2 regions of the Rothia sp. ZJ1223 genome follow, and region 1 is predicted to be linked to the other one. Evidence: predicted binding sites of a transcription regulator. Region 1 holds the regulator's gene; the other holds the start of a gene.
The links. Region 1 encodes LexA, which represses DNA repair genes until DNA is damaged. Its sites were predicted from a motif close to TCGAACANNTGTTCGA; they were not measured.
Positions count from the first base shown of each region.

Region 2: the regulator LexA is predicted to act here: its motif matches at 7,394-7,409, upstream of uvrA (excinuclease ABC subunit UvrA).

Region 1 covers NZ_JAFEUT010000003.1:36,114-51,260, reverse strand. Annotated here, with positions in the region: gene JTP09_RS04545 (hypothetical protein) at 1-558, opposite strand, end outside; gene miaB (tRNA (N6-isopentenyl adenosine(37)-C2)-methylthiotransferase MiaB) at 600-2,108, shown strand; gene miaA (tRNA (adenosine(37)-N6)-dimethylallyltransferase MiaA) at 2,108-3,040, shown strand; gene dapF (diaminopimelate epimerase) at 3,227-4,171, shown strand; gene JTP09_RS04525 (class I SAM-dependent methyltransferase) at 4,266-4,874, opposite strand; gene hflX (GTPase HflX) at 5,021-6,619, shown strand; gene JTP09_RS04515 (ATP-dependent DNA helicase) at 6,620-8,671, shown strand; gene lexA (transcriptional repressor LexA) at 8,852-9,562, opposite strand; gene JTP09_RS04505 (LysM peptidoglycan-binding domain-containing protein) at 9,785-10,276, shown strand; gene JTP09_RS04500 (histidinol-phosphate transaminase) at 10,306-11,436, shown strand; gene hisB (imidazoleglycerol-phosphate dehydratase HisB) at 11,507-12,130, shown strand; gene hisH (imidazole glycerol phosphate synthase subunit HisH) at 12,133-12,807, shown strand; gene JTP09_RS04485 (hypothetical protein) at 12,808-12,975, shown strand; gene priA (bifunctional 1-(5-phosphoribosyl)-5-((5-phosphoribosylamino)methylideneamino)imidazole-4-carboxamide isomerase/phosphoribosylanthranilate isomerase PriA) at 13,047-13,781, shown strand; gene JTP09_RS04475 (SseB family protein) at 13,781-14,671, shown strand; gene JTP09_RS04470 (DUF1844 domain-containing protein) at 14,782-15,147, opposite strand, start outside.
Region 2 covers NZ_JAFEUT010000001.1:222,407-237,553, reverse strand. Annotated here, with positions in the region: gene JTP09_RS01080 (RNA helicase) at 1-445, opposite strand, end outside; gene JTP09_RS01075 (hypothetical protein) at 570-1,106, shown strand; gene JTP09_RS01070 (ABC transporter ATP-binding protein) at 1,196-2,878, shown strand; gene JTP09_RS01065 (ABC transporter ATP-binding protein) at 2,891-4,636, shown strand; gene JTP09_RS01060 (formate--tetrahydrofolate ligase) at 4,802-6,511, shown strand; gene JTP09_RS01055 (MBL fold metallo-hydrolase) at 6,626-7,306, opposite strand; gene uvrA (excinuclease ABC subunit UvrA) at 7,439-10,309, shown strand; gene JTP09_RS01045 (HAD hydrolase-like protein) at 10,313-11,008, shown strand; gene JTP09_RS01040 (1-acyl-sn-glycerol-3-phosphate acyltransferase) at 11,163-11,834, shown strand; gene uvrC (excinuclease ABC subunit UvrC) at 11,957-14,020, shown strand; gene rapZ (RNase adapter RapZ) at 14,119-15,000, shown strand; gene yvcK (uridine diphosphate-N-acetylglucosamine-binding protein YvcK) at 15,000-15,147, shown strand, end outside.

The sequences.
Region 1 (15,147 bases):
TATGTGCCAGGTGTCATCTTGAGCATAGATATCCTCAAAAAATTTCAGATAGGCATCAAGACCAGCCTCTATTTCGCCCTTGGTCAGTAGGGCATGAACGGAACGAAAATTCCCTAAATCCTCAGTAACAGTCACCCGCTTTAAAGGGTCAGAACCCAACAGCGAGCTAAAGAGTTTAGGTGCCCAATAGTTAAAAGTCGGCAGCGAACAGACTTCGCGAATATACCCGAACCCGCCGGAATTGGTTGCAGAATCCTTGCGCCTGTAGTGCTTGGCAATAACCGAAAACGTGTGCCTGGAACCTTGTGGACTAGAATCAGCACCAAAAGCAAAGACACAACGAACCACCACCGAACGCATACCAGCTGAAAGGATCTCAAGGTGCTCTAGCGCGTCCTGCTCAATATTGCAGACACCAGCTGCCACCGAAACCAGGGCATCAAGAAGAGAAGCAAATTTGGGAGTATCAACGGGGGAGTCCGCCGGTTGGGGCTGATAACGAGAGCACGCCGCATCGTACAGCCCCTGGCAGTGTGGTGAACGTGGCGTATTATTCATGGAGCACATTATGCCTTATCGAGTAGTCTTGTAAGGTGACTTTGAACTTAGATGAAACTCAGACCCCCGCAGTAACTGCCAACAGCGCCCGCACCTACGAGGTACGCACGTTCGGTTGCCAGATGAACGTGCACGATTCCGAGCGCATGAGCGGTTTGTTGGAATCTAACGGTTACCTTCCGGTAGAAGAAGGGCAGACTCCTGACCTTGTAGTGTTCAATACCTGCGCTGTGCGTGAAAATGCCTCGAACAAGCTGTACGGCAATCTGGGGATGTTGGCTCCCACCAAGCGTGAGAACGAAGGCATGCAGATTGCTGTAGGCGGATGCCTGGCGCAGAAAGATCAGGACGCCATCATCAAGCGTGCTCCCTGGGTTGATGTTGTCTTTGGCACTCACAATATTGGTTCTTTGCCTGCCCTCTTAGAACGCGCTCGCCACAACAATGAGGCACAGGCTGAGTTGCTGGAATCACTGGAGGTTTTCCCCTCCACGCTGCCGACCAAGCGTGATCACGTCTACTCGGGCTGGGTTTCAATTTCGGTGGGCTGTAACAACACCTGTACCTTCTGCATCGTGCCCTCACTACGCGGTAAAGAGAAAGACCGCCGTCCCGGAGATATTCTGGCTGAAGTTCAGGCTCTAGTCGACGACGGTGCTATTGAGGTGACCCTGCTGGGTCAGAACGTGAACTCGTACGGCGTTGAATTCGGCGACCGTCAGGCCTTTTCTAAGCTGTTGCGTGCCTGCGGTGAGATTGAGGGGTTGGAGCGCGTCCGCTTCACCTCCCCTCACCCGGCAATGTTTACCGACGACGTGATTGATGCGATGGCTGAGACTCCCAACGTGATGCCGGTGCTGCACATGCCCCTGCAATCGGGTTCTGACAAGGTGCTTAAAGATATGCGCCGTTCCTACCGTTCCAAGAAATTCTTGGGTATCCTCGAAAAGGTGCGCGAGAAAATGCCGGACGCGGCTATCACCACCGATATTATTGTGGGCTTCCCCGGTGAGACCGAAGAGGATTTCCAAGAAACCATGCGCGTGGTTGAAGAAGCCCGCTTTTCAACCGCTTTCACCTTCCAATACTCCATTCGCCCCGGCACTCCTGCCGCTGAGTTTGAGAACCAGGTTCCCAAAGAAGTTGTGCAGGAACGCTTCGAGCGTCTGACCGTTTTGCAGGATCGCATTGCAGCTGAAGAAAACCGTAAGCAGATGGGTAAAACGGTTGAGCTGATGGTGGTAGCAGAATCTGGTCGTAAGGCAGAGCAGACCCACCGTCTTTCGGGTCGTACTCAGGATATGCGTCTGGTTCACTTCTCCATTCCGGCAGGTTGCGAGACTCCGCGCCCCGGAGATTTGGTGACTCTACCCATCACCGAAGCCGGTTCCTTCCACCTGATTTCTGACCCCACCGCTGAGCAGTATGCTGTGCGTCGTTCCCGCGCGGGCGATGCGTGGGACCGCGCCCAGGCAGATTCTTGCGGTACCGGTATCACTCAGGTACCCGGCGCGCCAGTATCACTGGGCTTCCCCACCTTACGTAAGTAATGAACACGCTACCGGTCATCTCTGTGGTGGGGCCTACGGGGTCCGGCAAATCAGATCTTGCCATTGAACTGGCACTGGAGCTTGGCGGCGAATGTATCAACGCCGATTCGATGCAGTTTTACAGAGGCATGGATATCGGTACAGCCAAAGTCACCAGTAAGCAGATGAAGGGCGTACCCCATCACCTACTTGACATTATGGATGTACGCGATGAAGCCTCCGTTGCCACCTTCCAAGCTCAGGCGCGTGCCCTCTGCGAGGAGGTGCGCGCTCGCGGGCATTACCCGATTCTGGTGGGTGGTTCAGGTTTGTATGTTCGTGCTGTTCTTGATGTGCTGGAGTTCCCCGAGACTGACCCGGCGGTGCGCGTCCGCCTTGAAGAGGAACTTGCGACGAGCGGACGCGGCGTTTTGCTTGCCCGGTTGGCTGAGGTTGATCCGGAGTCAGCTTCGCGAGTTAAGGATGATCGCCGTTTAGTGCGTGCCCTTGAGGTGTATGAGGTGACGGGGCGAACCTTTACCTCGTTTATGCCTCGTCGTGAGTACGTCACCGAGACCGTGCAGATTGGGCTTAACGGCGACAGAGCGCAGCTGCACGAGCGTTTGCACCGTCGCGTTGAGCTCATGGACGCGCTCGGTCTGCTCGATGAGGTGAGCTCCCTCGAAAAACGCGGGTTGCGTGAAGGCAAAACAGCCTCGCGTGCCATCGGCTACCGGGAGTACTTGCGTCTGCTGGACGCCCAACGCGGTGTTCCTGAAGCAACCGGTTATACCCGCGAGCAAGCTATCGAAGACACCGTGACCGCTACACGCCAGTTTGCCCGCCGCCAGATTACCTGGTTCAACGCTGATGACCGGGTGAACTGGTTAGACTGGGCTGATGCTGACCTCCGTGCTCAGGCGCTGGCGCGTGTGCATAAAAGCGAACAGTAGAAAGAATCTTCTGAACCTTGGACAAGTAGCGCCGTGGTATCGCGGAAGAACTCTATAAGGGCTGAAATACCATAAAAATAAGCGTGGGTTGTTACGGCAGCTGGTGCTCTCTCGGCTGTGAACCGGGGCTTCATGGTTCAATAGGTAGAAGAACATTTGCTGGTCGCACGAGATAAAAGGATCATCATGACTGAACAAGAACGCTGGGGTGAACTTTCCGGTATTCCCCTGACCAAGGGGCAGGGTACCGGTAATGATTTTGTGTTTGTAACCGATGAGCATGGTGCGCTGTCGTTGGATCCTGAATTGGTGGCACGTGTATGCGACCGCCACTTTGGTATTGGCGCTGACGGTTTTATTCGTGCTATCAAAACCTCAGAGCTCGCTGAGGGCAAGTATCTGCTCGATGAAGCTGAAGATGCCGAGTGGTTCATGGACTACCGCAATGCCGACGGTTCTATCTCGGAGATGTGCGGCAACGGGGTGCGCGCTTTCATCGAGTACCTGATCACCCAGAAATTACTCATTCTTGAAGAAGGCGAGCATGTTCGCATTGGCACTCGCGCCGGCATCAAGACGGTGGCGCGGATTGATAACGGGTATGCGGTAGATATGGGCCCTTGGAGCTTTATTGACGGTGATTCTGCCCGTGATAATGGGCACGACGCGATGGTGACCGCCCGAGGGCTTAAGACCCCGCGTCCTGCTGTCTCTATTTCGATGGGTAACCCCCACACTGTGGTTGCTCTGGGTACTGAGGGCAAACTAGAAGGCTTGGGGTTGGAGACCGCGCCGAAGGTGACCCCTGTTCCACCGGAGGGCACTAACGTTGAGTTTGTGGTGCCTGAAGAAATCGAAGAAACAGAGGCTGAAACTGGTGAAGCTAATGTGGGTGCGATTCGCATGCGAGTGTACGAACGCGGCGTGGGGGAGACTCTCTCATGCGGTACCGGTGCGTGTGCCGCTGCCGCTGCCGTCCGCTTCTGGGGTGGAGATGAAGCTCCGGATGAGTGGCTGGTTCATGTGCCCGGTGGCACCCTGGCAGTGACCTTCGTGCTGGGTCCCGATAATCTAGAGCATGTAGTGCTGGCAGGGCCGGCAGAAATGACCGGCAAGGTTACCCTGGGCTAGATACCCATAACGGCTAGATTGCTGTTTGTAAAGATCCCGGTGCATCGTAACGGCGCATCGGGATCTTTTGCATAGTTGGTGTAAGCACTATGACTTAGGCTGTACGTTCAACACGCAAAATTCTGAAGCCTTTAGACGTGGTATGGCGCTCCACAATAAACTGATTGCCGAGTTCATTAAACAGCCACTTTTGCAAAGTATCTGCACCGAGGTTCTTCTGAACCACTAGGTAGGCCTCGCCGCCGACTGTCAAGCGGGGCAACCAGGTGCGCATAATATCGTGCAGCACATCTTTGCCGACGCGAATGGGCGGGTTTGACCAGATAAGGTCAAATTCTAGGGTAGCATCAACATCTTCGGGGGCGGATGCGTGTAGGTTGGTTGCCCCCAGCCGCTCGGCGTTAGTTGCGGTGAGTTGCAGGGAGCGTGTATTTACATCAACGGCGTAGACCTGAGATTCGGTAGATTCTAACGCCATCGTGAGTGCGATAGGTCCCCAACCGCAACCGATATCCAGCAGGTTCTTACCGGTTGCTGGGGGTACTTCTGCTAACAGCACGGCTGTTCCTTTGTCGATACCGCCGGGGGAGAAAATACCCGGTGCCGTGACCACGGTGTGCTCGGCACCCGCTAGACGCACTTTAAGGTGTTTGGGAACGAAGTCGGTATCGGGATTTGATGAAAAATAGTGCTGGTTGACCATAACCACGATTCTACGTGGTTGGCTGAGATAAAGGGAAAAGAGGACCAACTTAGCCCTGAGATGAAACAAGGCACAGACTATGGTTATTCGTAGGTGTGTTCGATAGACTGGAACAACTATTCTTGCCTCGAAAGGAACATGTGCGCGTGAGCGATACCTCCAACACCGAAAAACTGCCCAGTGACGAGCAGTTGCGAGCAACTGTCGATCGAGTGTTGGGCAGAGCAGAATCATCGGAGAACACTCGGGTGCTTGATACTCGAGCTCGTGAGCTCTCTAACCTTACCCGTGAACACTCGTCCTACGATGGTGACCAGCAGGACCTTGCAGAGCGCCGTGCGTTGCGCCGTGTAGCCGGTCTCTCCACCGAGCTCGAAGACGTGACCGAAGTTGAATACCGCCAGTTGCGCCTTGAGCGCGTTGTACTTGCCGGGTTGTGGACCGAAGGCACCGTCCAGGACGCTGAAAACTCCCTGCGTGAGCTGGCAGCGCTTGCTGAAACCGCGGGTTCTGAAGTGCTGGACGGTTTGGTGCAGCGTCGCCTCAAACCAGATCCCGGTACCTTCTTGGGCTCAGGCAAAGCCCTAGAGCTCCAAGAAATTGTGGAGATGCACGGTGCCGATACCGTGATTGTTGATGCCGAACTCGCCCCCTCCCAGCGCCGCGCCCTTGAAGACGTGGTGAAGGTAAAAGTCATTGACCGCACCGCCCTGATTCTTGATATCTTCGCCCAGCACGCGAAATCACGCGAAGGTAAAGCTCAGGTGGAGCTCGCCCAGCTGGAATACATGCTTCCTCGTCTGCGCGGTTGGGGTGAATCCCTCTCTCGTCAGGCAGGTGGACGCGCCGCCGGTGGTGAAGGTATTGGCTCGCGTGGTCCCGGTGAAACCAAAATTGAACTTGACCGCCGCCGTCTGCGCTCGCGCATGGCGAAATTGCGCCGCGAAATTGCTCAGATGGCTCCTGCACGCGAGACTAAGCGTCTTAACCGCAAACGTAACCGTGTGCCCTCTGTTGCTATCGCAGGGTACACGAACGCGGGTAAGTCTTCGTTGCTCAACCGCCTGACCGATGCCGGTGTGTTGGTTGAAAACGCTCTGTTCGCAACCCTAGACCCCACCGTCCGTAAGGCTCAGACCCCTGACGGAGTAGGTTACACTCTCTCCGATACTGTGGGCTTTGTACGTTCCTTGCCTACCCAGCTGGTGGAGGCTTTCCGCTCCACCCTTGAAGAGGTAGCTGACGCTGATTTGATTGTGCATGTGGTAGACGTTTCGCACCCTGACCCCGAGGGGCAGATTCACGCGGTGCGTGAGGTTTTCACCGAGGTTGAGGCACAAAATATCCCCGAGATTGTTGTACTCAATAAGGCGGATGCCGCTGACCCCTTTGTGATTGAGCGTTTGCGTCAGCGTGAAGAAAACACCGTGGTGGTTTCGGCACGCACCGGTGAAGGTATTGAAGAGCTCAAGCAGCTGATTGCCGATATGATTCCCCGCCCCTCAATTGAGGTGCATCTGCTGGTGCCCTACAACCACGGAGAAATCGTCTCACGTTTGCATGAGTGGGACGCTGAAATTCTGCGTACCGCCTTTGTCTCAGATGGCACTTACGTTCAGGCACTCGTCCGCGAAGAAGTCGCGTCCGACTTGGCTGAATACGTGCTTGATGATGACCTGCTGGAAGTTCTGCAACCCGAAATTGAAGAGGCAGAGGTCACCGGTGCAACCGAAACGGTGCGCTAAATGTCAGGTCTGAGAGATGCCGATAGCCCAGTGCGTACCCCACTCACGGGTAATGAAATTGAAACTCTGCCCGGTGCCGCTGACGTTCTTGATCTTCTCGATACGGTAGTAGAGGCATCAGGCGGTCAGCGTCGTGACGGGCAGCGCCTCATGGCGGCTCATGTTGCCCAGTCTCTAGAACTTGACCGGCATTTGTTGGTTCAGGCTGGTACCGGCACGGGTAAGTCTTTAGCGTACCTGGTGCCCGCTGTTCACTTTGCCCAGCAGAGTGATAAGCCCATTATTGTTGCCACGGCGACCTTGGCTCTACAATCGCAGATTGTTAACCGAGATATTCCTCGCTTGTTGGAGTCCTTTGGTGACACTCCCGAGGCTGAAACTCAGGTTGCCATTCTCAAAGGGCGCAATAACTATGTCTGTGTCAATAAACTTGAGGGCGGTTACCCAGAGGACGAGCAGGACGCACTCTTTAGCGTCGATCCTGGCGGAACCACCGGTAGACTGGGCGAAGAAGTCATGCGCTTGCGCGCCTGGGCTGAAACCACTGATACCGGTGACCGTGATGAGCTGATTCCCGGTGTGAGCGATAAAGCTTGGCGTCAGGTTTCAGTTAGTTCAGCTGAATGCTTGGGGCGCAAATGCCCCTTGTCTGAATCGTGTTTTGCTGAGATGGCGAAGACGCGCGCTAATGAGTCTGATATTGTCATTACCAACCATGCCCTCTTAGCGATTAATTCCTTTGAGGGTATTGGGGTTTTACCCGAGCATGACACCGTCATCATCGATGAGGCACACGAGCTTGCCGACCGCGTGACCGGGGCAGTGACTGGTCTTCTCTCGCCGGTTATGGTGCAAGCTGCCGCCCGCAGCCTTAAGAAGAACACCAAAGCAGAATCTGCGCCCCTTGAAACGGCAGCTCGTAACCTCGAAACAGCGTTATTGGGCGTGCCCGCAGAACTACTGCCCCGAGGGTTACCCGAACGTATCGCTCATGCAATGAGCCAGGTGATGGATGCTGCGCGCACCGCTTTGTCAGAGACTAAGAGCGATGCAAAAGATTCTGATGCTGGTCGTCAGCTTGCCAGAGCGCGTCTCACCGAAGTCATGGAGCTCTCTGAGCGGATGCTCAACGCTGACGAGAAATACGAAGTTATTTGGGTATCTCGTGTGGGATCCTGGGAACCTGGGCGCGGTTACGTCGCTGCTTCAGATACTGACCCTGCAACACTTCACGTAGCGCCGTTGTCTGTCGCCGGACGCCTGAGAGAAGGTCTGTTCGAAGACCGCACGGTGGTACTTACTTCGGCAACGCTGACGGTTGGTGAGTCTTTTGATTCTGTTGCCGGTGCTCTGGGACTGCAGGGCGCTGGTGCGCCTCGTTGGGAGGCCGTGGACGTTGGCTCTCCTTTTGACTACCCCAAGCAGGGTGTTCTTTACCTGGCTTCTGACCTGCCTAAACCTGGGCGCGGTGTATCGGAGGAGCAGCTTGAACGCGTCCTTGAACTGATTCAAGCTTCGCGCGGTGGCGCGCTCGGGCTTTTCTCCTCGAAGCGAGGAGCTGAGTTAGCTGCCGAATACGTTCGAAAGAGAACTGACCTCAATATTCTGGTACAGGGTGAATCTTCTTTGCGTGCCCTTGTTAAAGAGTTCGCTGAGGACACAGACTCGTGTCTGTTCGGCACCATGAGTTTGTGGCAGGGCGTTGATGTTCCGGGTGATGCGTGCCGTTTGGTCATGATGGATCGTATTCCGTTTCCACGCCCCGATGACCCCCTATCAGCGGCGCGTTCACGGTCTGTGGCGCAGGCTGGCGGTAATGGGTTCATGGCAGTCTCTGCCTATCACGCAGCGATTCGTATGGCGCAGGGAGCTGGACGTTTAGTGCGCTCGGTGAATGACCGCGGGGTTGTGGCGGTGCTCGACTCGCGTATTGCTACTCAACGTTATGGTTCCTACTTAGTCAAAGCGCTACCACCTTTTTGGACGACCCAAAACAAGGACCAAACGGTGGGTGCTTTGCAGCGGTTAGCGGCGACCATTGAACCCTCTTAGGCGGTACCCTACGCCAGAGTAACTCTGGCGTTCCCTCATAAATAAGAGGCGTTACCGCTTGAACCTACCCGCAGGTACGGGTGCTCCTTACAACGCCGATAGGTTCACACAACAAAACCCCGCTCAGGCTTATCTGATGTTGCAGATGGGCCAGAGCGGGGTTTGTTGCGTGAAATGTTTTTACAGGCTACGCAGTACCGAAACGACTTTGCCCATAATAGTTGCTTGGTCGCCGAGAATAGGCTCGTACTGGGTGTTTTGGGGAAGAAGCCAGGTATGACCGTCGCGCTGGCGGAAGGTTTTCACGGTTGCCTCATCATCGAGGAGCGCGGCTACGATATCACCGTTATTGGCGGTGCTCTGTGAACGCACTACCACCCAGTCGCCATCCATAATAGCGGCGTCAATCATTGAGTCGCCTCGTACTTTAAGCATGAAGAGCTCGCCTTTGCCGACCAGCTGGCGGGGGAGGGAAAGCACATCTTCAACATTTTGTTCAGCGGTGATAGGGGCACCCGCTGCAATGCGACCCATCAGTGGCACTCGCGCGAGGGATTCATCAGCTGATTCAAAAGTGGGGAGCTGGGGCAGAGTAATAACTTCTGCGGTCTGTTCGGTAGTTGTACCTGGCTCATAGTCTAAGACCTCGATAGCGCGCGGACGCTTGGGGTCACGCCTGATGTAGCCCATCTTTTCAAGTCGTGCCAGCTGATGAGTAACAGATGAAAGAGAAGCTAGACCAACGATATCGCCAATTTCACGCATGGACGGCGGGTAGCCCTGCTCATTAATCGAGGTGGTGATTGCCGTCAAGATTCGGTGTTGACGGGTGGTCAGCGGGCGTCTGCGGTCGGCGGGCTGGCCGTGCGGAAAATCTGCAGTGTTGCTCACGGTCTACCTCGTTTCTGTTGGTCTTATCTGGCATAGAGGTTGCTGTCTTTGCCCTGTTCTGACAGGAATCAGGTGCTATGTACCTTGGTCTTAGCCTATGCTACTTTTATTCGAAAACCAAACATTTGTTCTAATTTTCCTCGACTATATTCGAATTTTCTGATAGAACATATATGCGAACTTCGAACAAAAGTTCGAATATTAAGTGTTGAGGAGTAGATCATGAGCAGCGTAGTGATTCAGCGTCCGGTGCGCCCAGGTACCGCATTTTCTCGTGCCCATGCAGTTTTCGAACGCCCCCGCGCGTCCGCGCCGCAGAGCCCGGTTCAGCTTAAGGTCATCAAGCCCGCGCGTGCCCTGCCTGCTCAGAGGACTCCACGAGCTGAGCAGCCTATAATGCCCCACGTGGAACGACCCCGTCCGCGTTTTGGTGTGCGCCGTCTTGCGCTGATGACTCTGGCGGCACTGGTGGCTTTGGGTGCTTTAGCATTCATTGTCCCTCGTGATGCCCAGGCGGGGGAGAGTCTTCGGGTATCTGAGGTTTCATACACCCTCACTGTGAAGCACGGGCAGTCTCTATGGGAAATTGCTCAGCAGGTGGAGCCCGAGCGCGATACTCGCGATGTGATGTCAGAGATTATGAAAATCAACGGGCTGACAGACACCGCTCTCTCAGCTGGCCAAGATTTGGAAATCCCTGTCACAAATCATTAATTGCTTTGATACACCGGTAGACTATCAGCGTGAGTGATGCATTAGACGCTATGAATAAGTTGCCGATTCGTGAAGACCTGCGGGGTCGTTCACCCTACGGCGCCCCCATGATTGACGTTCCGGTTACCCTCAACGTCAATGAAAATACGCATCCCATGCCGCAAGAGGTCATTGATGCTATTGGTCGAGAGGTTACTCAAGTAGCCTCTGCGCTTAACCGTTACCCTGACCGTGAGTTCGTGACCCTGCGCGAGGAGCTTGCCTCATTCTTAGGTCACGGCATCAGCCCCGAACAAGTTTGGGCTGCCAATGGCTCTAATGAAATTTTGCAGCAGTTGTTTCAGGTATTTGGCGGACCGGGCAGAAGCGTCATGAGCTTCGTGCCCACTTACTCCATGTATCCCTTGCTTGCTGATGGCACCAATACTAGCTTCATCGCCGGATCTCGTGCCGAGGATTTTTCACTTTCTGCGATTTCTGCCGTTGAGCAGGTGCGAGAGCATCAGCCAACCATCGTTGTGCTGTGTTCCCCTAACAACCCCACCGGCACCGGTCTGGGGCTTGAGGTTATCAAAAAGGTGTATGAGTCACTGAGCGAGTATAACGGCATATTGATTGTCGATGAAGCCTACGCTGAGTTCGCCCAAGACCCCGAGCAGACTGCCCTTACTCTGCTGCCATCCCGCCCTAACCTTGTTGTTACCCGAACCATGAGCAAGGCATTTGCCTTTGCGGGGGTGCGTTTGGGCTATTTTGCCGCTGATCCTGCCATCGCGGACGCCGTCCGTTTGGTACGGCTACCCTACCATCTCTCAAGCGTCACTCAGGCAACTGCTATTGCCGCTTTGCGTCATCGCACTCAACTACTTGCCAACGTTGAAGATATTAAGGTCGCCCGCGATCGCATCGTCCAAAGACTCACTGAGTTGGGACTGTCACCTGCAGCATCTGATTCTAACTTCGTCTTTTTCTCGGGCTTACAGGATGAAAAAGCCGCCTGGCAGTATCTGCTAGACAGAGGGATCCTGGTGCGAGATAACGGTATTCCCGGTCACCTGCGGGTCACCGCTGGAACGCAAGAAGAAACTACTCAATTTTTGCAGGCGCTTGAAGATTACCTGGTTGAAACGGGTGCTTACACGCGCGCATCAGATCACTAACCCGCCGACCACTATTGATGGATTCTTGAGCGTGTTATAGAACCGCTTAAAATCGAAAGAAGGACTAATCATGGCTCAGACCTCCACAGGCATTGGCCCACGCACCGCATCGATGCAGCGCACTACCAGCGAGTCTTCTATTAGTGTTGAGATTAACCTCGATGGTACCGGCGTTTCTACCATCGATACTTCGGTGCCTTTCTACGATCACATGCTCACCGCCCTCTCGAAGCACTCATTGATTGATATGAATATCAAAGCAACCGGTGATACTCATATCGATGTGCATCATACGGTGGAGGATACCGCTATTGTGCTGGGCGAGGTGCTCAAACAAGCGTTGGGAGATAAGGCGGGAATCCGCCGTTTTGGTCAGGCAATAGTTCCCCTTGATGAAGCTATCGCCTCGGCGGTCGTGGACATTTCGGGTAGACCTTATCTCGTGCATAGCGGCGAGCCAGATGGTTTTGAATTTCATCTGATTGGCGGTCATTTTACCGGTTCTATGGTGCGCCACCTCTTCGAGGCTTTCGCTTACCACGCCGGCATTTGCCTGCACATCAATGTTTTGGGCGGACGCGACCCCCACCATATTGCCGAGGCTGAGTTTAAAGCGCTAGCGCGAGCACTGCGCCAGGCTGTTGAGCCTGACCCGCGTCATAAGGACATTCCTTCTACGAAGGGCGCTCTCTAACGATGACTGTTGATGATAAGCCAACGGTAACCGTGCTTGATTACGGTGCCGGTAATATTCGCTCCGCCGTTCGCGCCTTAGAAGAAGCCGGGGCTATTGTTCGTCTTTCACGCGCTGAGGCTGATGTTTTGGGTGCTGATGGTCTAGTGGTGCCCGGTGTTGGTGCTTTCGACGCTGTTATGACAGGTCTCAAACAGGCTGATGCCCTGCGTATGATTGGTCGCAGGGTGGCGGGCGGACGTCCGGTGCTTGGTATATGCGTGGGTTTGCAGGTGCTTTTTGAGCGCGGTGTTGAGCACGGTATTGAGTCTGAGGGTATGGGTGAGTGGCCCGGCACTGTCGAGAAACTCAAGGCTGAGGTTGTACCTCACATGGGGTGGAACACCGTTGAGGTGCCTGAAGGCTCAACCCTGTTCAGGGGCATTGAGAGTGAGCGTTTCTATTTTGTGCATTCGTACGGTGTGCAACGGTGGGAGTTTGACCAGAACAATGAGTCGATGGTGCCCCCTCAAGTGACCTGGTCACACCACGGTGCTCCTTTCATCGCTGCTGTTGAGAACGGGCCGCTGAGCGCAACCCAGTTTCACCCCGAAAAATCGGGGGATGCAGGTATCGCCCTTTTGCGTAATTGGGTTGGCTCCCTTCCGCGTACCGGCAGATTGAAGGAGGGCATCTAGGTGAGTCCCACAGTTTCAGCACTGGTTTTGATGGTTTTTGGTTTTTTCCTTTTGGGCGGAGCTTTTTCTTTTTATCAGCAGAAGCTACCTATCGTAGCTACTGCTGTTGTTGCCCTCTTAGGTTTGGTTGTTCTCGTCTACGGCGGGTACGTTCTTTTTAATTATTAGTAGATGGGTACCCAGTGCTCCCGCGAGTGGGGTGGGTATCTATGAATAGTTTTCTCGCTAAGGAGTTAAACATGAATAAAAGACTCGAACTGCTGCCGGCAGTGGATGTAGCTGATGGTCAGGCTGTGCGCCTGGTTCAGGGTGAAGCTGGCTCAGAAACAGGTTATGGCGATCCTGTTGAAGCGGCTCTGGCATGGCAGAATGCTGGTGCTGAGTGGCTTCACCTCGTTGATCTTGATGCGGCATTTGGTAGGGGAGATAATCTCGATGTTCTCCAGCGAGTTGCAGCTGCCCTTGATATTAAGATTGAGATGTCAGGTGGTATTCGTGATGATGAGTCTTTGGAACGTGCGCTGAGCCTCAAGCCTGCCCGTATTAACTTGGGTACTGCAGCCCTTGAGAATCCTGAGTGGACCCGTCGCGTCATTGCTGAACATGGTGATGTGATTGCTGTGGGCCTGGATGTTCGTGGAACCACCCTTGCTGCCCGTGGTTGGACGAAGGAGGGCGGCGATTTGTGGGACGTGCTTGATCGCCTTGAAGCTGATGGCTGTGCTCGCTATGTGGTGACGGACGTGACCAAGGACGGTACCTTGCAGGGGCCCAACCTTGAGCTTCTGAAGCAGGTTGCTGAACGTACGGATAAGCCGGTTGTTGCCTCCGGCGGTATCTCTAACCTTGAGGATATTCGCGCTTTGCGTGAGCTCGTAGAATACGGGGTAGAAGGTGCCATTATGGGTAAGGCGTTGTACGCCGGTAAGTTCACTTTGGAAGAAGCCCTTGATGTTGCGGGGCACCCCGAGTAATGGCTGAAGAGTTTGCAACTCAGCGTTCTTCATCCCCGCGCCAGCTACCTGCTCATATTGCTGCTCAGCTTGCTAGTGCTGGTCGTGAAACCGATACCGGTGGTCAGCCGTGGGCTGGGCGTAATCTGGGTGAGGGTACATCGCATACTCATCAGTTTCCCGATGATTCAGGTGCTGCGGATGCTCGTTTGCAGTTAGTTCTTGAGGCTTTTGCTGATGGACGCGCGGGTGAGGCTGAGGTGGTTGCTGCCCTTCGTGATACTCGTGTGTTTGCTGCTGTGGTGGCTCAGCTGACTCAGGCGCATGTGACTGATGAGGGGCTGGTCTCTGATAAAGAGTCAGATATGGCACTGGTGAGCATTCAGGCTCCGGACGGTCGTAAGGCGTTACCCCTGTTCACCAGCACTGAGGGGCTGACGAGCTGGCATGAGCAGGCGCGTCCTGTTGCTGCGGATATTCGAAAGACCGCGTTGAGTGCTGTGGACGATGGCAATCAATTATTGGTGATTAACCCTGGTGATGATGTGACGTTCGTGGTGAGACGCCCGGCTCTGTGGGCGCTGGCTAAGGACGAGTCATGGGTTCCTTCCTATTGTGACCCGGAGATTAGCCGTGAGCTGACCGCCTTGGCGCAGGGTATCGGCAGCATTGTGCAGGTGCGTGTATCGAGGGGCGAGGGATCCAACACGGCTCACCGCTCGGGGAAAGTTCTTGACGGTGGCGGCTCTGGCCCTGAGCTGAAGATTACGCTGGTGCTTGCTCCCGGCTTAGACCGTGAAGGCTTGAACACTGTGGTTGGAGCCTACCAGCAAAAGTTGGCGACCTCTCAGGTTATTTCTGACAAGGTCGATTCTGTGCAGATGGCTCTTATCCCTGCGCAGGAGCATTGAGCGCATACAGTAAAACTGCCGGGGCTACTTGATATATCAAGTAGCCCCGGCAGTATGAGTAAGTGCGGTGTCATTACTGTCTGCGTAGGTTGGTGCCTATCTAAGCATGTTTAGAAAACGGGTCCGGTGAACTTTTCGCCGGGGCCGGCTCCGGGAGCATCGGGAATAGTGGATGCTTCTTTGAAAGCCAGCTGTAGAGTGCGCAGACCATCGCGCAGGGGAGCTGCGTGCTGGGAGCCAATCTCAGGGGACGCTGCGGTGAGGAACCCTGCAAGAGCGGTAATGAGCTTGCGGGCTTCGTCCAGGTCTTTGAGTTCTTCTGCGTTTTCATCAGCAGCCAAACCGCACTTGACGGCTGCGGCGCTCATGAGGTGAACAGCTGCGGTGGTAATGATTTCGACTGCGGGAACTTCGGCGATATCGCGCATCTGCGCGTTCACAGCGTCGATTTCTTCGGCAGTGGGTTCGTAGCTTGA
Region 2 (15,147 bases), on a different contig from region 1:
CGCGCAAGACCACGTTTGCCAGAATTTCGGCGGTGCAACAGATAATCGGTGCATCGGCGTTAATGGAGGAGTCACCGGTAACCATGCCAACATTCTCCGCACCAAAAATCGCCACTAAATCAAAGAACTTCTCAGAGACCAGAGCCTTGATGGGGGCAGTGTAGTAAGAGCGCTGGCCCGTAGCTAACCCGGTGAAGTGCGCCGCAACAGCAACGGTGGATTTACCCGAACCGGTGGGGGTCGCCAGGATGACGTTATTACCTTGGGCGATTTCGAGTACAGCTTCATCCTGGGCAGGGTAGAGCTCCATGCCGCGAGTGGCAATCCACTCTAGAAAGTTTTCGTAGATTTCATCGCCACTGAGTGGGTTCGACGCGAAGTCCCCGCGAAAATAGTGGTTTTCGTTTTTTGCCAGTTTGGGTGAGAGGTACTCAAGAATATTCATGATGTTACCTACTGTACCGCCCACAATGCCTCAACCTTTGACCGTTGAGACGCTATCAGCCGCTCATTTCGCTCTAAACTAAGAAATCGACACTTTCCACGCCGTTACAAAGGGAGCTACAACCATGGAATACCCCCGTATCACCCCTTTTCAGACCCACCACCGGGTGGTTTATCAGAACCCTGCCGATGAATCGCTGACAGCCGACCAGTACGCGCAGGCGCTAGCTTACAGTCTCCAGCAGGATCAGCCGGGCACTCGCATCCTGGTGATTGACGCGCAAGCCACCGCGTCCACTGATGAAGATTTCATTGACGCCCTGCCCCTGAACGATGCCGAGAAAACAGAGTTACGGCAGCTGGTTGCCCTAGATGAACGTGAAGCAGAGGAATCTCAAACGCAGGGGATAGACGCGCGGGAACAGGAGAGCCTGGCACAGCGCCTGAACCTTGCTCGCGCCTATGCTCAAGATACCGATGTGTTGATTCTCAGCGAACCCCTTACCCATGTATCACCCGAAGACGAGGCAGCTATTTACTCTCTGCTTGAAAAACGGATCAAAAAGCACCCCCTGCTTTCTGCCAAACAGAAAATATTTATCGTTAGTTCCAACGCCGAGGTACAAGAACGCATCAGGCGCGACCGCAATGCCGCGCAATAAAGGGAACGATCGATACCTTGTATACTAAGTGCGTATTCAGCGCAATTTTTGTTCGTTTTTGCGGCATCAGGAAGGGCTAGAAGTAGCACATGGCATCATCAAGCTCATCTGAGACGGCTAAAAGCGCGGACGCGTCAGTTAAGTTTCGCGTTGCGCCGCCGGGGTGGCGGTGGCGTCCACTGTACTTGATTCCCTTCATCACCGATCTTATTTCGGTGCTATCGGTGGCTTATATGCCGGTGCTCATGGGGCGCATTATTGATCTGCATATCGCTGGGCAGGTTGATGAGGCGTGGTCACTGATGAAGTGGCTGGTACTGATTGTGCTTTACTTCTGCTTCAATGAGATCTTCACTTGGGGCACTACCTTCAAGGTGATCGCCGCTTTAGAGCGCGCCTGGCGATTGCACATTTCTGGATTAGCAGCGCAGGCTCCGGTCAAAGATACAGGAAACCTCATTGCTCTTTTGAATAAGGATTCACGCACTCTAGGGGCACTGTGGCACCCAGTCATAATGGCATCATCAGCAGTTGGCACCGCCATCATGTGTACCTATCAGCTGTGGATCATTAGCCCGCCGGTGGCAGTGATCGTGCTGGTGGGGCTGATTCTCACCGTCTTTGCGCTGACCCGTATTTCGAAGATTCTCGAAGCTCACTCTGAGGTTTTTCGCGAAAAAGTGGGCGTGAATACCTCTAAAGCCGGCGATATCGCCTCATCCATTCGCACTATCTTGGGGTTGGGCGCCCAAGAACGTATGATGAGGCGATATTCAGCGAGCGCACATGAGTTGCACGACTCTCAGCTTCGGCTAGAAAAGGTACAAACATGGTCGTATGCTGCGCGTAACTTTTTGGTCGGCACCGTGACCCTGCTTGCTATTGCTTTTGCCGTGCGCGGTAGCGCGCCAGCGGGCATCTGGATTACCGATATTCCTGCAGGTCAGCTTGTGACCGTAGCAGGCTTGATTAACATCATGACAGGCCCTATCTGGTCGGTTGAGATGCTGCTGTTTGCTTGGCGTCAGTCGCGCGTTGCCCTGCGCAGGGTCGATCAGCTCACCCACGATGTTGCGGACGCCCGTCGCGTAGTGCCAAGCACCCTGCCTGCCAGCGTTGAGGTTCCCACTGCCACCTCACCGGTTGTGTACATCAACCCCCGCGATTTTGGGATGACTGCCCAAGACTACGCTGAGGCGCTCACCCGCGCCCTGCGTACCCCATCAGAACAGAGGCAGGGGGAGCGCATCCTGCTCTCAGAACCCAACCCCATGATTTTCGCCGGAACCCTGGCTGAGCATCTGCAACTGGGAACCACCGGGTTAGAGACCCAAGGCATGATTGAGCTACTCAAACTCACCGACTCCGAAGAAATCGCCCACCGACTGGGTGGCACCAACCCGCAAGAATACTTGCAAGCGCGTATCAGCGCCGAGGGCGCTAATCTCTCAGGCGGTCAGCGTCAGCGACTTGCCCTTGCTCGCGCTCTCGCCCAGAACACGCAGATTCTGGTGCTCACCGAACCGCTCAACTCCGTGGACGAGCCCAGCCAAAAATTCATTCTCGACGAATTAGAGAAACGAACGGGCACAGCCTTTCCACTCACCCATCTGCGCACCGTGTACATTATCAGCACCACCATGGAGACCGAACGGCGCATCACCGGCTGTGCTTCTGACCACGCAACCGCCCGCGACTATAGCGACGCTATCACCAGCTCCATTCAAAAAATCGAACAGACCCCGCGCGCCTCAGTTCACGTTCGTAAGTAGGGGAGTCACACCATGTCACACTTACTGCCTGTTGCCCCCACCAAAATCACCTGGCGCATGCTCATGCGCAACGCCTTGAAAACACCCGGACAGTTTGTTGCCCTGCTGGTGCTCTTTGTGCTGAGCTCACTCACCGCCCTTGCTACTCCTGTCATCATCGGCAGGCTCATTGACGCGGCATCCCTCGGGTACCTCACCGGATTTCCCTGGGGCTTTATCGCAGCTATCGCGCTCGCTGTCGTTGCTGGTGCGCTACTTACCCGCGCCTGGAGTTTCCAAGGGCAGAAAATTGGTATTCGCCTTAACCGCGATCTCGGCATTGACATGGTGGGCTCAGCTCTGACCCTGGACGCGCAAACGGTCGAGGACGCGGGTGCTGGTGACTTGCTCTCACGCCTGACCGATGACGTTGATTCAATTCGCCAAACCCTGGCGCAAGGTTTGCCCGAGTTCATGTACATCACCGTCTACATGTTGCTCACCGCAGCCACTATCTTCGCGGTAAACCCCTACATTGGGCTGGTGACCGTGCCGATGTTCGTACTCATGGCAATTATGCTCTCGATTTTCCTTCCCAAAATCGGTAGGTTAACGCTCAACCGCACCGAAGCAATGTCGGCATTCACCGTGGTGGCAAATGAGAATATGCGCGGGGCGAGCACCATTCGTGAACTCGGGGTGGTGCAGGCACGTCAAGAGGTTCAAAGCGCCAGAACCGAGGACGTTTTCAGAATCTCCCGGCAAATGGTGGGGCTGCGCGCCACCTACTGGGCAATCGATGGTTTCAACGCCTACATGCCCCTACTGCTTTCGGTGGGGTGGGGTGCCTACTGCGTTGAACGTGGCTGGGCGAGCTGGGGCGATGCCGCCACCGCATCGATTATGCTCTTTGGTATGCGTGTGAACGCCGATATCTTCACGTACTGGCTCGATAAGCTCCGCGAAATGTCGGTCACGATGGGCAGGGTCTTTGGCGTTATCGACCTGGCGCAGCAGCAAAAGAGCCGCAGGTCTTTGGTTCATCAAGAATCAGTTGCTGATACTGTAGCCAGTGCTCGTGGGGAGAATAGTATCGTGAGCTGCCAGTCGGTGGTTTACGGCTACAATCCCGAAAAACCTGTCATCAGAGGTATTAATCTTGAGATTCAGCCCGGCGAAAGCCTCGCCCTGGTGGGGCGTTCAGGATCAGGCAAAACCACCCTGGCACGCCTTATCGCTGGTTCGTTGACCGCAGATTCAGGCACCATATCGGTTGCCGGCCACCTGGTGGGCAATGGTCTTTACCCCACAGACCACGGGGCGGACGCACGTCCGCGTCTACTCATCTGTACCCAAGAAGCCCACCTGTTTGCTGGCACCCTTGCAGATAATATGACCGTCGCAGCACCGGATGTCACCGCCGAGGAACAGATTGCCGCCTTGCACGCTGTGGGTGCCCACTGGGTTGATGAGGTGCCACAGGGGCTTGCAACTGAGGTTGGTGCTAACGGTTTTGAACTCACCCGCGACCAGGTACAGCAGCTTGCCCTGGCGCGTATTGTGGCGGCAAACCCGCACCTGGTCATTCTCGATGAATCCACCACCCAACTTGATCTGGCAGATGCGCGGGAGTCTTTGGCAGCAGTCATGCAGGGGCGGGCAGTCATCATTATTTCCCATGACGCGCGCATCGCCTCCCTCGCTGACCGTGCTGTTCTCCTTGAAAACGGTGAGCTCATTGCCGAAGGTAGCCCCGCTGAGATTTTTGCTAGGGCATAGTATCTGCTGCACTCTAGTTGCTGTGGAATCGGGCAGTTTTTAGCAGGAGGGAACTTTATCCACTCGGTGGGTCGTAGCTCACTTTCGATTAGACTATAAGTGAGCTGCGACAAAAACCTGCGTTGCAGAAAAAACTTGTAACAAGACCCAATGGAGGGTTACCCCGTGAGCACCCCTTTCCCCTCAGACCTTGAAATCGCCCAGGCTGCAACCCTGCATCCGATTACCGACATCGCTCAAGAAACAGGCATCGACTCCGAACGTCTTGAACCCTATGGTAAGTACGTTGCCAAGGTTGCACTCGATGAAACAACCACTGCCGCCAACGCGCGTGCCCGCGGTGCAAAGTACGTAGTGGTTACCGCGGTAACCCCCACCCCTCTGGGCGAAGGCAAGACAGCAACCTCCGTCTCGTTGGCACAAGGTATGGCTGCCACTGGACGTCGTGCCATGCTCACCCTGCGTCAGCCCTCGATGGGCCCCACTTTTGGTATCAAGGGCGGTGCAGCTGGCGGTGGGTACTCGCAGATTATCCCCATGGACAAACTCAATCTGCACCTGACCGGCGACTTTCACGCTGTCACGGCTGCCCATAACCTGCTGGCGGCAATGATTGATAATCACCTGCATCAGGGCAACGAGTTGGGGTTAGACCCGCGCTCTATTACCTGGCGACGGGTTATCGACATGAATGACCGTGCCCTGCGTAACGTGGTAATTGGGCTGGGCGAGCGCATGGACGGCGTGGTACGTGAGAGCGGTTTTGATATCACCTCGGCATCAGAAATCATGGTGATTCTCTCCCTTGCCACCAGCTTCGATGATTTGGTGCAGCGTCTGGCACGCGTCGTCGTTGGCTTTACCTATGAGGGGCAGCCGGTGACCGCCGCAGATTTGAAGGCAGACGGTGCCATGGCGGTGATTTTGCAGGACGCTATCAACCCCAACCTCATGCAGACACTTGAGAAGACCCCCGCCCTCATTCACGCCGGGCCCTTTGGCAATATTGCCACCGGCAACTCTTCGGTAGTAGCTGATTATGTGGGTCTGGAACATTCCGACTACGTGATTACCGAGGCGGGTTTTGGTGCAGATATGGGTGCTGAGCGTTTCTTCAACGTCAAGTGCAGGGTCTCCGGTCTTCAGCCTGATGCTGCGGTACTGGTTGTCACCGTTCGCGCTCTGAAGTCGCACTCTGGTCTGTACAAAATTGTTCCCGGTAAGCCCCTGCCCGAGGGTATGCTGACTGAAAGCCCTGAGGACGTACGCGCTGGCGCGTCCAACCTCATCAAACACATTGAGATTGTCCGTAGCTTCGGTGTTCAACCGGTGGTAGCTATCAATGCTTTCCCCACCGACTTTGCATCAGAGCACGAGGCGATTGCTGAGATTGCGCGTGAGGCGGGTGCCCGCGTTGCGGTACATCGCGGTGTGGCTGAGGGAGGTAAAGGCACTACCGAGTTGGCGGACGCAGTGGCTGAAGCATGCGATGATGCCAGCGAACTGGTCTACACTTACGCCGATGAAGATTCACTAGAGACCAAGATAGAGAAGGTCGCCATCGGCGTTTACGGCGCTGACGGTATCGAGGTAACGCCCACCGCCCGCAAACAGCTGGCGCTGTATGAAGAGCTAGGCTACGGGCAGCTTCCCGTGGTGATTGCTAAAACCCATCTCTCCATTTCGGCGGACGCTTCACTCAAGGGCGCCCCGACCGGCTGGACCCTGCCCGTGCGTGAGGTTCGCCTGGCAGCCGGCGCAGGTTACGTCTACGCTATCTGCGGCACCATGCGCACCATGCCCGGACTACCCAAGCACCCGGCGGCAGAGCGCATCGGCTTTGACGAGAACGGAACGATGGTGGGGCTCTTCTAGCAAGGCTCGGCGTCCATAAACTGGGCGTTGGCGTCCTTCCAGCCTCGTGTGTCTTTAAAGCAACGCGTGGGCGTTATGTCAACGCCCACGCGCAGAGTCTCTCCGTCAGAGGCTTTACCAGCCGCGTTCTTTCCATTCGTCCAAGTGCGGACGCTCGTTACCTACCGTGGTGGACTTGCCGTGACCGGGCAGAACAACGGCATCATCGGCGTGCTTGCCGAAAATTTCTCGCTCCACATCGCTAATGAGCGAGGTGAAGTCTTCGGGGGAATTGGTCTTGCCTACACCGCCAGGGAAGAGGGAATCGCCGGTGAAGAGGAACGCCGGGTGCTCGCCCTCAGCATCGGTCAGCGTGTACATGATGGAGCCGGGAGTGTGACCCACCAGGTTGGTTGCCTCCAGCGCGATGTCTCCGAAGTGAACAACCGTACTATCTACCGGCATGTCCACGTTGAAGCCCTCCTGCTCGGCAATTGCATCCATATCATCTTCGCCCGCGTAAGTGGTGGCATCAAAGAGACGCGCAGCAGCGGGCAGAGCGCGAATATGGTCCCAATGCCCGTGGGTAGTCAAAATAGCCACAACACCCACCGGCTCGCCCTCATCCGATACGTCCTGCGCCAGCGCGTCCGCCGCGAACTTCTCAATAGCGTCCACATCATCTGCCGCATCAATCAAAACCTGCAAACCGTCCTCTTTAGCGGTCAGCAGATAGACATTGTTCTCCATCTCAGAAACCGAAATGGAACGAATAGTGTAATGTTCACCGTTATAAATCATCTGTGAAGTGCTCATGCAACCACCGTACCGCGCATCACCACCGCCATGCCCCCTTTCACTGTGAGCGTGAAAATAAACCGCTCACCACTTGCGCTCTGCTGATAGAATATATGTTCGAAACCAATAGGCAATGAGAGGACGCGCCGCATGGCAAGCACCCACAAACCTAATGACCTCACCCGCATCGTGGTGCAGGGCGCTCGCGAGAATAATCTGAAGAACGTCAATCTTGAGATTCCGCGCGATGCGATGGTTGTTTTTACGGGCCTTTCGGGCTCGGGCAAATCCTCGCTTGCCTTTGACACTATCTTTGCTGAGGGGCAGCGCCGCTATGTGGAGTCGCTGTCTTCATACGCGCGCATGTTCTTGGGGCAGGTAGATAAGCCTGACGTTGATTTCATTGAGGGTCTGTCACCTGCCGTGTCTATCGACCAGAAATCTACCTCGAAGAACCCGCGCTCAACCGTAGGTACTATCACCGAGATTTACGACTACATGCGTCTGCTCTGGGCACGCGTGGGTCACCCCCACTGCCCCGAATGTGGCGAGCTGATTTCTAGCCAAACTCCGCAGCAAATCGTTGACCAAGTTATGGAACTGCCCGAGCGCACCCGCCTGCAGATTTTGGCACCCGTGGTGACCGCTCGAAAGGGTGAGTTTGTCGATCTCTTCAAAGAGCTGACCACCGCCGGTTACTCACGCGCCATCGTTGACGGTGAACAGATCCAACTTAACGATCCGCCCAAACTTGAAAAACAGTTCAAACACACCATTGAGGTAGTAATCGACCGTCTGGTGATTAAAGAGGGCATCACCCAGCGCCTCACCGATTCTGTAGAGACTGCTCTCAGCCTCGCCCACGGACGCGTCCTGGTCGACTTCGTAGACCGCGATGAGGACGCCGCAGACCGCCGTCAGAGCTTCAGCGAGAGCCTGGCCTGCCCCAATAATCACCCCATTCAGCTTGAAGAGATTGAGCCGCGTGCTTTCTCCTTCAACTCACCGTTCGGTGCCTGCAACCAGTGTGACGGTATCGGCTCGCGCCTAGAGGTCGACCAAGACCTACTGATTCCCAACACTGACCTGTCGCTGGCAGAGGGTGCCATCACTCCCTGGTCACAGGGCAAAGCAACCACAGAGTACTGGCTGCGCCTTCTAGCGGGTTTGGGAGAGGAGCTCGGCTTTGACTTGACCACCCCGTGGAAAGACCTGCCTAAGAAAGCTCAAAAAGCTATCCTCAACGGTAAAGACTACAAGGTCACCGTTGCTTATAAGAATCGTTTTGGTCGTGAGCGCCGCTACACCTCAGGTTTTGAGGGCGTGGTTGCCTACATCAAGCGTAAGCACGAAGAAACTGAATCTGACTGGGCTAAAGATAAGTACCAGCAGTACATGCGCGAAAGCGCCTGCCCCGCCTGTAACGGTGCGCGTCTTAACCCCGTGATTTTGGCGGTCAAGATTAACGGTAAATCTATTGCTGATGTTACCGAAATGCCCATGCGCGAAGCTCTGGAGTTTTTACGAACCGTAGAGCTGAGTGCCCGCGAGAAGAAGATCGCCGAGCAGGTACTGCGAGAGATTGATGCTCGTTTGCAGTTCTTGCTAGATGTGGGCTTAGACTATCTCAACCTAGCGCGTGCTGCCGGTACTCTTTCGGGTGGTGAAGCCCAGCGCATCCGTCTGGCAACCCAAATTGGTTCAGGCTTGGTGGGTGTGCTCTACGTCCTTGATGAGCCGTCCATCGGTCTTCATCAGCGCGATAACCGCCGCCTGATCGAAACTCTTACTAAGCTGCGCGATATGGGCAACACCCTCATCGTGGTAGAGCACGATGAAGACACCATGAAAGAAGCCGACTGGATTGTTGACGTGGGGCCCGGAGCAGGTGAGCACGGCGGCGAGGTAGTTCACTCCGGAACCTTCAAGGAGTTGCTAAAGAACGAACGCTCCATCACCGGTGACTACATGGCAGGTCGTCGTAGTATCGAGACCCCTGCTAGTCGTCGTCCCATTGATAAGAAGCGCCGCCTCACCGTGCGCGGTGCGCGCGAAAATAACCTGAAAAATGTGGACGTCACTTTCCCGCTTGGCGTGCTTACCGCAGTGACCGGTGTTTCGGGTTCGGGAAAATCGACCTTGGTTAATGACATTCTCTACACCGCTCTAGCCAATAAACTCAACGGTGCTAAGCAGGTGCCGGGTCGCCATAAGTCCATCGACGGTCTGGATCACCTGGATAAAATCATCCATGTTGATCAGTCACCTATCGGTCGCACCCCGCGTTCAAACCCGGCAACTTACACGGGCGTGTTTGATAACATCCGCAAGCTCTTTGCTGAGACCAACGATGCAAAGATGCGCGGTTACCAGCCTGGTCGTTTTTCTTTCAACGTTAAGGGCGGACGCTGCGAGGCGTGTGCCGGTGACGGTACCTTGAAGATTGAAATGAACTTCTTGCCCGATGTCTATGTGCCCTGCGAAACCTGCCACGGCAAGCGCTACAACCGCGAGACTCTGGAAGTAAAGTACAAGGGTAAGAGTATCTCTGATGTCTTGGAGATGCCCGTGGCTGAGGCTGCTGAGTTCTTTGCGGCGTTCACTCCTATCGCCCGTCATCTCAATACCTTGGTTGATGTGGGCTTGGGGTACATTCGTTTGGGTCAGCCTGCGACTACTCTGTCGGGCGGCGAGGCTCAGCGCGTCAAGCTCGCCTCTGAACTGCAGAAACGCTCCAACGGGCGTTCCATCTACGTACTTGATGAACCGACTACCGGTTTGCACTTTGAAGATATTCGCAAGCTACTGATGGTGATTCAGGGGTTGGTTGAAAAGGGTAACTCTGTTATCACGATTGAACATAACCTCGATGTCATTAAGAGTGCTGACTGGATTATCGATATGGGCCCCGAGGGTGGCTCTGGTGGCGGTACCGTCATCGCTGAGGGAACCCCCGAAGATGTTGCCTTGGTAGAGAGCTCACACACCGGTGCCTTCCTCAAAGAGATGTTAGAGGTCTAATCAATGACACGCGCTGTGTTGTGGGATCTTGACGGCACTATTCTTGACCCTGTTGGATCCATCACCGAAGGCATTGCCCATGCCCTGGTGGAGAACGGTTATAAGCGTCCTAGTGATGCTGATTTGGTACAGTTTGTGGGTCCGCCTATACACTACTCCCTGGAGCACTTTACGGAGGTTCCCCAAGAAAAGTTCGCTGACATCATTGCCACTTATCGAGGGCGTTACCTTCAAAGCGGTTTGGATTGCTCGCGTCTTTACCCAGGTATCCGCGAGGCACTTGATGCATTCAAGGACGCCGGTTACGTGCAGGCGGTAGCAACCCAGAAGCCTCTGCACGTAGCGCAAGAGGTCGTTCGTCGCTTTGATCTAGCTGAATACTTTGAAGTAATTGGGGGCAGCCGGGATGAGTTCAGCGGGCAGAACCTTCATATGCCCGCCGATAAAGCAGGTATCATCGCCTACGGATTAGAGAAGCTACGAAAAGAATATGGTGATATCACTGCTGTGATGGTGGGAGACCGGCTCTATGACGGCGAGGGCGCTTGTATCCACGGTATTGCCGCGGTGGGAGTTACGTGGGGCTATGGGGATGAGGTGGAGCTTAAAGAAAATTTTGAGCATATCGCTAGCACTTCGCATGAACTGGTAGCTACTGTTCGTGGACTGCTCCCAGGAACTTCAGAGAACAACAACTGAGATCAAGAGCTCGGCAGTGCAACGATATAGTCCCGTACCGACCAAATTTGCTCTAAAGTTAGTGCAGACAGATGCTCTTACCTGGGCACGATGCTAGGGGTACGGCAGAGCGAGCCCTGAACACCTCAAAGGAAGATTTGTGCAGTACTACAAGATGATTCAGAAAACCGTGAGCGGCCTTTCCCGCACTGTTTTTCGTGCCCGCATCACGGGTCTGGAGAACTTCCCCGCTGAGGGGCCCGTCATTGTGGCATCTAACCATTTGGCGTTTCTGGATTCTATCTTTATTTCGGCTCTCATGCCCCGACGCGTAGCTTTCTTGGCAAAGAGCGAGTATATCAATAGCCCAGGTTACAAGGGCAAAGCGATGAAAGCCATGTTCGAGGCAATTGACATCATTCCCGTCAACCGTTTGGACCGTAAAGAAGCTACCAAAGCCCTCGAAAAGGCTCTTGAGGTTTTGAATGAGGACCGCGTATTTGGCATCTACCCTGAAGGTACTCGTTCTCGTGATGGCTACTTGTATAAGGGCAAGATCGGTGTTGCTTGGCTGGCTCACATGACCGGAGCCCCGGTTGTTCCCATCGGTTTGATTGGTACCGACAAGCTGCAGAAGCCCGGTTCCAACAAAATTTACCCCCACCGTTTTACCGTTCGTGTGGGTAAACCTTTGTACTTTGAGAAGACGGGGGAGCGAATGACCGGTAAGCAGCGTAAAGAGACTACAGCAGCCATCATGGATGAGATTGCGGCGCTTTCGGGTCAAGCTCGTAAAGATGTTTATAACGTCTCACCCTCAGCTGAACGAGACGGCGGCGTAAGCTAAGTATTTGCCTTCGGGCAGTAAGAGCATCGGTGCAGGGGCGCGTCCGCCCGTACAGCCTGAGTCGTGCGTTCTGGTGCGGTTGATAGAAAACCCTGCGGGGTTAGTGGAGGAGAGAAGATTTTATGGCGAATCCCGAAGACTACCGCCCGGCAACGGGAGAGATTCCGACGCAACCGGGTGTGTATCGTTTTCGCGATGAGTTTGGGCGCATTATCTACGTGGGTAAAGCCAAAAACTTGCGCAACCGCCTGAACTCTTATTTTGCCCAGGTCAAGTCCCTCAGCCCTAAAACGTACGCTATGGTACACACTGCTGCTTCAGTGGAGTGGACGATTGTGGGCAGCGAGCTGGAATCTCTGCAGCTTGAGTACACCTGGATTAAGGAGTATAAGCCCCGCTTTAACATTGCTTTCCGCGATGATAAGTCTTACCCCTACCTAGCGATTACCCTCAAAGACCGCTACCCGCGGGCGATGGTGATGCGCGGTGAGAAGAAGAAAGGCGTGCGCTATTTCGGCCCCTACTCGCAGGCGTGGGCGATCCGTGAAACCCTAGATGCTTTGCTGAGGGTTTTCCCGGTGCGAACCTGCACCAACGGGGTCTTTAACCGGGCTGAACGTAGCGGTCGTCCTTGCCTTTTGGGGTATATCGATAAGTGTTCAGCGCCCTGCATTGAGAAGATTTCCCGTGAAGATCATCAGCAGCTGGCTCAAGACTTAGCGAAGTTTATGGCGGGTGGGGCTGAGAAGTTCATTGCTCAGCTCAAAGACGAAATGAAGAGTGCTGCCGCTGAGTTCGATTTTGAGAAAGCGGCGCGTCTTCGTGATGATATTGGAGCTCTTGAAAAGGCTTTTGAACGCAATGCGGTGGTGCTGGCTGATTCAGTGGACGCTGATGTTTTTGCCTATGACCAAGATGATTTAGAGGCCGCTGTTCAGGTTTTCTTTGTGCGCGGTGGTCGTATTCGCGGTCAGCGCGGCTGGATTGTTGAGAAGACTGAGGATTCTACGGACGCGGAGCTGATTGAGCAGCTGCTTCAACAGGTCTACGGTGAAGTAGCGGCGTCGGTCGCTGCCGGTAACACCGATGAGGAGCGTGCCCATCAGCAGCACGAGATTCCGCAGCAGATTTTGGTTCCTGCTCTGCCTGAAAACAAGGAGCAGTTGGAGCAGTGGCTGGGTGGTGTGCGCGGGGCGAAGGTCAGCATTTCTGTTCCTCAGCGCGGTGAAAAGGTTGAACTTATGCACACAGTGGCTGAGAACGCCAAGCATTCGCTAAGCCTGCACAAGACCCGCCGCGCTGGTGATTTGACTACTCGCAGCGCGTCCTTAGTCGAGTTGCAAGAAAGCCTTGAGCTGCCAGATCCACTGATGCGCATCGAGTGTTACGATATTTCGCACGTTCAGGGTACCCACGTGGTCGCGTCCATGGTGGTTTTCGAAGACGGGTTGCCGAAGAAGAGTGACTACCGCAAGTTCTCCATTACCGGTGATGCTGCGCGAGATGATACTGCCAGTATGTACGACGTCATTCATCGCCGTTTCAAGCGTTATCTTCAGGACGCGAGTGAGCGGCAGCAAGCGCCGCGGGCAAGTGGCGAGGTCAGCCTTGAATATGCCGATGCTAAAGAACCGGTAAAGTTTGCTTACCCGCCGAATCTGGTGGTGGTTGATGGTGGTCAGCCTCAGGTTTCTGCTGCTCAGGCAGCTCTGAGTGATCTGGGTATTACCGATATTTATGTGGTGGGTATCGCCAAGCGCCTTGAAGAGCTGTGGTTACTTGATGATGATTTTCCGGTGATTTTGCCTCGTACTTCACCGGCGTTGTATTTGGTGCAGCGTATTCGAGATGAAGCGCACCGTTTTGCGATTACTTTTCATCGGTCTAAGCGTGGCAAGGCGATGTTAGCTTCAAGCCTTGATGGAGTGAGCGGGTTGGGCCCTGCAAAGCGGGAGCAGCTGGTCAATCATTTTGGTTCTTACAAGCAGTTATCTCAGGCGAGTGAGGAGCAGCTGTTGGAAGTGAGCGGAATTGGTCCTTCGATGGCTGCTAAGATTTTGGCTCATTTTGCTCAGGAAACAGCGGAAGATGATTCTTCGGCAACGGCAGGCGGTAACGGGGATGCGAGTTCTCACCGTAAGGTATCGGCTCGTGACGTTAACTTAACAACGGGGGAAGTTCTCTAAACCCTGCTGCCGGTAGAGTGGTAGCCAGGTAAGATAAGAAGTGCCCAGATGTGGGTAGCGATAGTTCATGGTCGAGCTAAAAGAAACAGGTAAGTGGTATGGAAGCTGTTAAAGATCTCAAACCTCAAATTCTTGTCATCACCGGTATTTCGGGTTCCGGGCGCAGCACTGCGGCTAATACTCTCGAAGATGAGGGTTGGTACGTTGTTGATAATATGCCCCCGCAGATGCTCAAGCCGCTGGCGGAGGTGGTGGCTCACGCCCCGGAGGCTCTGCCGAAGTTGGCTTTGGGTATTGACGTACGTTCTATGCAGCTGGATGAGGATATCGCCGGTGCTATTGAGCGTCTGCGCACTGAGAATATTGACCTGACCCTGCTCTTTATGGATGCTTCAGACAAAGACATTATTGCTCGTTATGAGGCGCAGCGTCGTCCGCATCCTTTGCAGGGTGAAGGGCGCATTATGGACGGTATCACTAAAGAACGTGCGCTTTTTGAAGACTTGAAGATGAAGGCTGATACGGTCATCGACACGTCGGGTAAGAACGTGCATCAGCTAGCGCACACTATTCGTGAGATGTTCAACCATCAGGGACCTAAGTTGCTGAATCTGACCTTGACTAGTTTCGGGTTTAAATATGGTGCGCCGGTGGATGCAAACATGATGGTTGATATGCGCTTTATTCCTAACCCGCACTGGGTTCCGGAGTTGCGTGCGCAGACCGGTCAGGATGTTGCTGTGCGAGACTATGTGTTCAGTAATCCTGGTACTGAAGAGTTTGTATCGCGTTTTGTGGAGACTCTGCGCCCGGTGCTTGATGGCTACCGTCGTGAGGGTAAGCATTACGCCACTATTGCTATTGGGTGTACCGGCGGTAAGCACCGCAGTGTTGCGGTGACGGAGGAGCTCGCCAAGCGTCTGCGTACTCTGGGTACTATTAACGTGAATGTTCAGCATCGAGATATGGGTAGAGAATAATGTCCGTCTCGTCCCGGATTCCTCAGGCGCGTGAGGCTTTGGGGTCAGCGGAGAGCGGTGGCTTCATCAGTACTAAAGTTGTTGCCTTGGGTGGTGGGCACGGTTTGTTCGCGTCTTTGGCTGCGCTCAAACACGTCACCAATGATT